3 regions of the Halobacillus sp. ACCC02827 genome follow, and region 3 is predicted to be linked to each of the others. Evidence: predicted binding sites of a transcription regulator. Region 3 holds the regulator's gene; each other region holds the start of a gene.
What was found. The regulator Rex, encoded in region 3, represses fermentation and respiration genes when NADH is low (regulators of the CRP and FNR family bind a similar motif). The targets are predictions, from matches to a motif close to TTGTGAAATATTTCACAA.
Positions count from the first base shown of each region.

Region 1 (3,264 bases), 210 kb from region 3:
GTGCTGTCAGGATAGCGGCACTCCAGAACATCTCACCAAGGAGCGCAGGTAGGTACAGAACACCTGCCATTTTCTTACCAAAACGTTGTTCAAGTGGATCGAGGATGGTCATGAATTCATAACGGCGCATCTTACGGGCATAGAAGATACCACCAATGATCAAACTTAGTGCATAGCCCCAAGGCGCCTGGGCCCATACGATTCCGTCGGCATAAGTGGATTCCGCCGTCCCGTTGATGTAACCACCACCGACCCAGGTAGCGGCCATTGTAAACATGGCGACGCCGAGCGGCATGCTGCGGTCAGCGACCATCATGTCTTCGAGAGATCCGGATTTTTTAGTAGCGAAGATAGCACCGATGTAGTAAACGAGGGCATAAAAGGCAATCATGGCGATGAATCCGCCCCATTGGATGTTTTCATTTGTGAAGGCGATGTAGAGGACAAATATACCTAACAGTGTTGCAAGCAAAATAGCCGGTCCGTTCTTAGCCAAGAAGGACTTCGATTGATTTGACGGTTGCAATGATATCACTCCTTGTAGTTTTTTGAATTTTCTGCAAATCACAGCGCGCATACGTCTCCCCTGAAATAACATGTTCTGTTATTTTTGAGAGGCGCATAGAAACAATTATTCTTCAGAATCAATAGGGATGTACTCGAAAATCTCTCCACTTTCTATGGAATCGACTAACTTCAACAGCCATTTATAATAAGGCTTGGATCCTTCCAACTGACGGTGGATCCGCTCTGCTTCAAATCTGGTGTCCTCATCAATATCCGTAGAATTCATGATCATTTCCAGTTCAGCTTGTGCCTTTTTTACGGCATCCATATTGATCTTAGCTTCTCTGATCCATTTTCTTGAGAAGAAATTGGAGAAGAAGTTGAAGAAATCTTTTTCTGCGACAAATGTCTGACGGCGTGTTCCTTTTCGGAATGTCTGCTTGACGATGCTGTAGCTTTGGAGCTTCTTCACTCCTGTGCTCATGCTCGGCTTACTCATTCCGAGTTTCTCACGCATTTCATCGAGGGTCATGTCCTTTTCGAAGTACATCGTTCCATAAAGGGTTCCGGCACTCCGCGTCACGCCATACAAATCCATCGTTTCTGCTATGGAGTCGATGACTAAGGCTTTGGCATTCTCGATGACGTCTCTGGAGTCATCTTCATGATTCTTGGTCATTAAAAACCTCCTCGCCACGCATGCAGTAAAGTTCATTAAATTTTTTCTTTACAAACTTATCTTAACGAATATAATCTGCTTGTCAAAATTTAATCTTTTTTGAATATGTACTGAGCCTTGCTATCCCATAGGTTATACAAGATTCATTTTTATTTTTCCTTTGACAGCAAATTATAAACATGTTAATGTTGAAAATTTGCAAAAAATTAGCTGATAATGTCGAAAAAAATAGGGAATAGTCGAAAAAAGCATGAAAAATCATAAAAAAAGATAAATACTTCCTGTAGAATGACCTCCCATTCCCCCTTTTATTCGTAAAGGGAAAAGAAAGGTATGACAGTGTTTGGAAAAGGGGACGATGATACAGAATTGTCACAAAATCCGGCGCCTTTTCTTTAGAAACCGTCAAAGATATGAATTATAATGTAGATAATGTGAAGTTTTTCACAAAAATGCATATAAGGAGCTAATGAACAGCTATGAAGCAACTAAGCCGTGTAGCTTTTCGTAATAAAGGTGTGCTATGGGCATTGATTGTAACCTCCTTCCTGATCGGGGCAACCATTATTGGTCAATCCTATTTCTTCGTAGCGATTGTCGACCGGATCTTTCTCGGTAACGAAAGCTTCGGGGAGATTGTGCCGCTTCTTGCGGGCTTATTACTGGTGTTGGCAGGACGCACATTCTTCACATGGTGGAACGGAAGAATTGGAGTGAAAATGGCAGCAGATTCGAAACGATATTTTCGCAGGCAGGTGCTGTCTAAGTTCACCAGGAATCCGCTGCAGTCCGCAATGGAAGGTCAATCCGGGCGTAAAGTAAGTGTCCTTATGGATTCCGTAGATGAAATCGACGGTTATTATAGTAGTTATCTGCCACAAATGATTCAGACGATGATTATTCCTTTTATGATCTTGATTGTTGTATTTGCGGAACATTTATATTCTGGATTGATCATGATCATTACCGCACCGTTTATTCCATTATTTATGGCGATTATCGGCGTGATGACAAAGAAGAAATCGGAAGAACAAATGGAGAAGCTGTCTGCCTTCTCCGGGAAATTCCTCGATACACTGCAGGGTCTTACAACGCTTAAATTGTTTGGACGTTCCAAACAGCAGGTGAAGGAAATTGAAACAAGCAGTCACGGTTTTCGGGATGCCACGATGGAAGTATTGAAGGTGGCGTTTGTATCCTCTTTGATGCTCGAATTTATTTCTATGTTAAGCATTGGACTGATTGCATTGGAAATTGCAATTCGATTGGTCGTTTATGAACAAATATCCTTCTTCTCCAGTTTCTTCATTCTTATACTTGCTCCGGAGTTTTACTTAACATTAAAAGATTTCGGCAGCGCGTTCCATACAGGGAGAGGGAGTGCCGGTGCCGCCAATCAACTGGCTGCGGAACTGGAGAAAGAGGAAGAGGACTTGAACTGGGGAGAAGAAAGGCTGGTCACTGATGCTCCTCCGCTTATAGAGTTCAAAGAGGTCTCTTTTCAATACGGGGAAGGGTTCTCTCTCCAGGACCTTAACTTAAAATTACCGTCAGGAACGCAATTGGCGATTGTGGGAAAGAGTGGCGCAGGAAAGACGACCGCTCTCCATATGTTTGCGGGTCTCGTAAAACCTCAGAAGGGCGAAATTATTGTAAATGGAAAATCATTATTTTCTTATCATGAGGAAGATTGGTTTAGACGTGTCAGTTACATTTCCCAGAATCCGTATCTATTCTCCGGGACAATGGCAGAGAATATCGCAATCGGTGACAACGGTCGTCACTCGATGGAAGAGATCAGGGAAGCGGCGCGTAAGGCCGGTATATCAGATTTAATTGAATCGCTGGATCAAGGGTATGACACTCCTGTTGGAGAGGGAGGGCGCGGCCTTTCCGGCGGGGAAAAACAGAGGCTGGCAATCGCACGGGCTTTTCTGAAGAAACCATCGATCATCTTGTTTGATGAACCGACAACCGGCCTTGACCTAAAGACGGAACGGGTTCTTCAGCATTCCATAGCTGCATTGGCAGAGTACTCTACGATCATTACAGTGGCCCACCGTCTGCACACCATCAAA
Region 1 is NZ_CP128168.1:198,540-201,803, forward strand. Features, by position in the region: gene QRD89_RS01165 (high affinity choline transporter 1) at 1-472, opposite strand, end outside; gene cudC (choline uptake/conversion transcriptional regulator CudC) at 632-1,186, opposite strand; gene cydD (thiol reductant ABC exporter subunit CydD) at 1,666-3,264, shown strand, end outside.
Region 1: the regulator Rex is predicted to act here: its motif matches at 1,619-1,636, upstream of cydD (thiol reductant ABC exporter subunit CydD).

Region 2 (3,264 bases), 890 kb from region 3:
AAGCGCAGGATTCGCTGACGAGTGCGCTCGGTGAAGTCCCTGGGAAGTGGTCGACGGTCGGTGCCTTCTTCGGCGGAATGCTCATCATTGCTCTGATTGACCGCTTGATTCCGAAAGCCGGAAATCCGCACGAAGTGAAGAAAGTCGAAGATATGAAGAGCGGCGGTGCTTCCGCTGTCCATGACCCGGCTCTTCTGAAGATGGGGACCTTCACGGCACTTGCTATAGCGATTCACAACTTTCCGGAAGGGATTGCCACGTTCACAGCTGCGCTCAATGATCCGACGCTTGGGATTGCGATTGCCGCAGCCATAGCGATCCACAACATCCCGGAGGGGATCGCTGTATCCGTACCGGTGTACTTTGCTACAGGAGATAAGAAGAAGGCGTTCAAGCTTTCCTTCTTGAGCGGGTTATCTGAGCCGCTTGGTGCTATTCTCGCCTTTCTGATTCTCATGCCGTTTCTGAATGATGTCATGTTCGGAGTGTTGTTCGCCGGTGTTGCCGGAATCATGGTCTTCATTTCCCTTGATGAACTGCTTCCGGCTTCGAGACGGTACGGGGAAGCACACTTATCCATTTACGGTGTCGTAGCCGGTATGGCTGTGATGGCGCTCAGCTTATTGCTATTCATCTGAATTTTACTCATCGAAAAAACCCTTCCACTATATAGGTGGAAGGGTTTTTTATGTCAGTATGCTTTTTCTTCGATCAGGTCCTGGATTGTCCGGGCGGTCGTTTCTTTCGGGCGATGGACGAGCCGCCAGTTCAATTGAATGCCGTCCTTATGCTTACGTCCCAAACGGATGTGGTCCTCTTCGATGGATACAGAGGTTTCCTCTGCAAGGGAGGCGAGCTTATCGGCAGCCTTTTGTTTAAACCATGCCTTTGTCTGCTCCCGCCAGGCTTCCTGACGCTTCTCTTCGTTCCACTCCTGTGGGAAATGGAAGGCGAACCCTCCTTTACGAAAGGCGAAGGAAGCCTCGGTCGAGTCTGTTTCCGGATGAATCTTCAGCTTATAGGAGCGGCCAAGGTAAGGAATCCGCTGTTCCTTTTCCTTAAAATCGATCGTATCCAAGATGTATAAGTCTTCATGGGTGCCGCACCAACGATCGATGATCCAGCCGGCTTTCTTCTCGACGAATGCGCGGACCCGTGTTTCTTCTTTATTAGAAGAAGCCGTCACCTGTACACCGTTCAAATCGTCCATATAAATTTTGATAAACGGGACATCCGGTTTTTTATGTAGGTCATAGTGTATTTCTTTGTCATCATATACGATGGTCTGCATTAGTATTCTCTCCTTTATTCTATTAACCAGTTTAATGGAGACGGAAGATTCCGTCAAAAGTCCAAGATTGAGATAAAAGTGTTACAAATTTATTAATAAATGGAAGTAAATAGCATGTAAACGCTTGATTGTAACAAAAAGTTAACAAAGATGCGCCTGTTAATGTGAAATATTTGTGAAAGGGAGGTGAAATTCTACAAAATCTGATATAATCATTCAAGCCCTAGTAGTATGGATGAGAGTCATAGATGTCTCATTCTTGTACTTATAAATAATAGTCTGATAGGAGGGTTAAAACAAATGAAAGCTAAACATCTGCGTTCTAGATGGCTAGGACTACTTCCACTAAGCCTGGTATTGTTCCTGAGCGGCTGTGGGCAAATGACTGTGCTTAACCCGAAAGGTCCAGTGGCGGAAAGCCAGAAAGATCTAATCGTATATTCCTTATGGTTCATGCTTGGAATTGTCGTGGTTGTTTTTGCACTATTTGCGTATATGGTCATCAAGTACCGCGATCGTCCTGGTCGAGGCGATAAGGACTATGCTCCGAACCTTCACGGTAACACAGCTATTGAAGTTGTTTGGACAGTTATTCCGATCATTATCGTTACATTACTATCGATCCCGACGGTCACTACATTGTTCGACCTGGAGAAACCTCCAGAACCTGCTGCAGGAGAAGAGGCGAAAGAACCTCTGGTCGTTTATGCGACAGCGGCGGATTGGAAATGGTTCTTCAGTTATCCGGAACAGGACATTGAAACAGTGAACTACTTACACATTCCGACGGATCGTCCGATCGAATTCCGATTGACATCCGCAGACTCCATGTCCGCACTTTGGATCCCGGCACTCGGTGGTCAGAAGTACAACATGGCAGGAATGATGACGAAGCTTTATCTTCAGGCAGATGAAGAAGGGGTCTACGATGGACGTAACTCCAACTTCAACGGAGAAGGTTTCGCAGCACAGACGTTCAAAGTTCATGCGGAAAGCGAAGAGAACTTTAACAGCTGGGTCAGCGATATCCAGAACGAGTCTCCGGAACTTACACAGGATCAATACAATGATTTGGTCAAACCTGGTCTGACAGACAAATCATCTTATTCCTCTACGCACTTGGAATTTGTTGATCACGGTACACATGAAGGAGCGTCTTACGTCGTTGACAGATACTTCGATCTTTATGGAGAGAAGCTTCACTTAGGTAACGACGAGGTTGAAACACAAGAAACATTCGATTAAGAAAGCAGGTGAGAGGACATGCACATTACTGATATATTAGTCACCGGCGAACCGCTTATTTACGGCGCTATGGTGTCGATTGCACTCGTTTCGATCGCAATCGTCTTCGTATTGACGTATTTCAAGAAATGGGGCTGGCTTTGGCGTGAATGGTTGACTACCGTCGACCATAAGAAAATCGGAATCATGTACATCCTGGCTGCACTGCTCATGTTATTCCGTGGTGGTGTCGACGCCTTAATGATGAGGATCCAGCTTGCTTTTCCAGGTCTTGGATTCCTAGATTCCCAACACTATAATGAAATCTTTACGACACACGGTACGATCATGATCATCTTCATGGCGATGCCGTTCCTTATCGGTTTGATGAACATTATCGTTCCATTGCAAATCGGAGCACGTGACTTCGCGTTCCCTTATTTGAACGCTGTCAGCTTCTGGTCGTTTGCATTCGGAGCTATTCTATTCAACATTTCCTTCGTCATCGGGGGATCACCGGACGCTGGTTGGACAAGTTACACACCGCTTGCAGGTGCGGCAATGAGTCCAGGACCAGGTCAGAACTTCTACTTGATGGGCTTACAGCTCTCGGGTATCGGTACATTGGGTACCGGAATCAACTTGATGGTAACCATCCTTAAGATGCGTGCCCCTGGTATGAAACTGTTCCACATGCCGATCTTCACATGGTCGACATTGGTTACTTGTTTCATCATCGTGTTCGCATT
Region 2 is NZ_CP128168.1:1,296,766-1,300,029, forward strand. Features, by position in the region: gene zupT (zinc transporter ZupT) at 1-638, shown strand, start outside; gene QRD89_RS06895 (YgjP-like metallopeptidase domain-containing protein) at 692-1,291, opposite strand; gene qoxA (cytochrome aa3 quinol oxidase subunit II) at 1,592-2,536, shown strand; gene qoxB (cytochrome aa3 quinol oxidase subunit I) at 2,555-3,264, shown strand, end outside.
Region 2: the regulator Rex is predicted to act here: its motif matches at 1,454-1,471, upstream of qoxA (cytochrome aa3 quinol oxidase subunit II).

Region 3 (3,264 bases):
TCAAATCGCTTCATTTCCTGCTCGAAGTCGGCTTCTTTCTGTTTCAGGTAGTTACTGTAGTTGCCGTGATACTTCTTAGAGGATTGGAAGGCGATCTCGTAGACCGTGTTGACGATCTTATCGAGGAAGTAGCGGTCGTGGGAAACGATGACGACCGCACCCTGGTAGCCCTGCAGGTACCCTTCGAGCCAGGAGATCGTATCGATGTCCAGGTGGTTGGTCGGCTCATCGAGAATAAGCACGTCCGGCTTCTTCAACAGCAGCTTCCCGAGTGCCAGCCTCGTCTTCTGGCCGCCGCTTAAGGACGTGATCGGTGTATCCCAGTTGAAATGCTGGAAATTCAGCCCGTTCAGTACCGAGCGGATATCCGCTTCGTATTGGTATCCGCCTGCGTTCTTGAAGTATTCCTGCTTGCGGTCATAATCGGTCAATAACTGCTGGTAGCGTTCCTGATCCGAGATCAGGTCAGGGTCTGCCATGTTCGCTTCCATCGCGCGCAGCTCTTTCTCTAAGTCCTTCAGATGGAGGAAGACTTTCTCCATTTCATTCCAGATCGTCTCGTCGGACTGCAGGCCTGTGTTTTGAGCGAGATATCCGAGCGTCGTTTCCTTCGGCATGAAGATGTTTCCTTCATCATAGCTCATCTCGCCGGCCATCATCTTCAGCAGGGTCGACTTTCCTGCACCGTTTCTGCCGACAATGGCGATCCGGTCGTTCTTTTGTACTTCCAGTTTAATATTAGATAAAATCAATTCAGCGCCGAAACGCTTTTCCAATTGATTCAACTGCATGAGAATCATGTCGTTTCACCTCGATAAATCAAGTGTATATCATCGGTGAGCCTGCTAGCAACAGAAGCCCTCGCGAGATTGTGAAAACTTTAACGACTTCCCTGTGATTTTTTGTTAAAATGAAACTAGTGTTGCCGCCTGCGGCATGACCAATCACATAAAAGGGGTAGTTGGAGATGGCGGAATTCAGTCATTTTAATGAGCAGGGCCGGGCACGGATGGTCGATATATCAGAGAAAAACGATACGGTCCGGACGGCTGTTGCGAGAACGAGTGTGGAAGTGAAGAAAGAAATATACGAGAAAATTACCAACCAGACAATGGCCAAAGGGGACGTGCTCGCGGTCGCCCAAGTCGCCGGAATCATGGCAGCGAAGAAAACGTCGGATTGGATTCCGATGTGTCATCCGCTTTCCTTGAAGGGAATCGATGTATCCTTCGATTGGGAAACAGGGGAAACGAAAAAGCTGCTGATCGAGGTTTCCGTGAAGACGAAGGGAAGCACCGGGGTAGAAATGGAAGCGCTAACGGCCGCTTCTGCCACAGCATTGACGGTTTATGATATGTGTAAAGCAGTAGATAAAGGCATGGTCATCGGTCCGACTTACCTTGCAGAGAAAACCGGAGGGAAGAACGGAGATTACCGAAGAAATGACGAGTAAAGGAGCAGAGAGACGACAATGGATATAGAACAAGCGAAAATCCCTCAGGCGACAGCGAAGCGGCTTCCGTTATATTACCGTTTCCTGAACAACCTGCACAGCCAGGGGAAACTGCGGGTGTCATCGAAAGAATTGAGTGAGGCAGTTAAAGTCGATTCCGCAACCATCCGCCGTGATTTCTCCTATTTCGGAGCCCTCGGGAAGAAAGGTTATGGTTACAATGTCGAGTACCTGCTTTCCTTCTTTCGGAAGACGCTGGATCAGGACGAGACGACACGTGTCGCGCTGATTGGTGTCGGGAACCTGGGAACGGCTTTCCTTAATTACAATTTCACGAAGAACAATAATACAAAGATCGAGATTGCCTTCGATGCGAGTGAGAATCGGATCGGGAGTGAAGTCGGCGGGGTGGAGGTCCATCACATCGATGATCTGGAGAAGAAGATCGGCGATTTGAAGGTCGCGATTCTGACGGTTCCTGCCTCAGAGGCGCAGGCGATCACCGACCGTCTCGTCGAGGGCGGAATATCGGGTATCCTGAACTTCACGCCGGCTCGGATCAACGTGCCGTCTGATGTGAGGGTGCATCATATCGATCTTGCGATTGAGCTTCAAGCGCTCGTCTACTTTTTGAAGCATTATCCGTTGGATGGAAAAATAGAGGATTGAAAAAAAAGATGCCGGCTCCGGCATCTTTTTTTGTTATTCTTATTCGGTTTCTTCTTTCCATTTCTTATCGATCAGCATTTTACCCGGCCACGTGTAGGCCATGATGCCGCCGTCGACCGTGATGTCCTCTCCGGTTACATAGGAGCTGTCGTCACTGGCGAGGAAAAGGGCGACGGATGCGATTTCGTCCGGGCTTCCGAGTCGGCCGAGTGGAGTGATCCACTTGTTGGCATCGCGGAATTCCTGTCCTTCCTTATCTTCCTTCGAACCGGCAAGGCCGTCTACAAGCGGTGTCTCAATCGTACCGGGAGCGATGGAGTTGACGCGGATGCCGTCACGGGCGTAGTCGATCGCCATCGCACGGGTGAAGTTCGTGATTCCGCCTTTCGCCGCGTTATAGCCGGAGCGGTCGAGGTCGGCAGCTCTTCCGGACATGGAAGATGTGTTGATGATCGATCCGCCGTTATCCATCATTAATGGAAGCAGGTATTTGCTCGTCAGGAACGTTCCGCGCAGATCGACGGCGATGATCCGGTCGAAGAGATCGACCGGATATTCGTGCACTTTGCCGCCTTCTTCGTCGATCCCTGCGTTGTTGAACAGGACATCGATGTTGCCATATGTCTTCTTCAGGTAATCAGCAAATGCCGAAACGCTGTCCTCTTTCGATACGTCGAGCGTGTACGTCTCCGCCTCGCCGCCTTCGTTATGAATTTCATCCACCGTTTTCTTCACGGCATCGACATTGATGTCGGCACAGACCACCGTCGCGCCTTCCTTTGCGAATAATTTCACGGTTGCCGCTCCGATTCCTGTCGCAGAACCGGTCACGACAGCTACTTTGTTATCTAAACGTCCCATAAATGGTTCGCCTCCTTGTGTGATTCTTCTTTGTTATACCCACCTTGAAAAACGTTATAAACATAGGCGGGAGAAGGGAAGCGATTACAAAGAAAAAAAGATTCCGCTCTCGTAAATCGGTCGAGCGGCGATTAGAGTTGCAGGATGGTGGTATAGTAACTAGGTAATTAAGGAGGTAAGGTACGATGAAACGATTACCTAATAAGTGGCTCGTCGTCGTGTCTGTCCTGTTCGGAACCTTCACCGTCATTCTGAACAACAGCATGCTGAATCCGATTCTG
Region 3 is NZ_CP128168.1:403,917-407,180, forward strand. Features, by position in the region: gene QRD89_RS02230 (ABC-F family ATP-binding cassette domain-containing protein) at 1-800, opposite strand, end outside; gene moaC (cyclic pyranopterin monophosphate synthase MoaC) at 968-1,453, shown strand; gene QRD89_RS02240 (redox-sensing transcriptional repressor Rex) at 1,472-2,122, shown strand; gene QRD89_RS02245 (SDR family oxidoreductase) at 2,162-2,983, opposite strand; gene QRD89_RS02250 (MDR family MFS transporter) at 3,169-3,264, shown strand, end outside.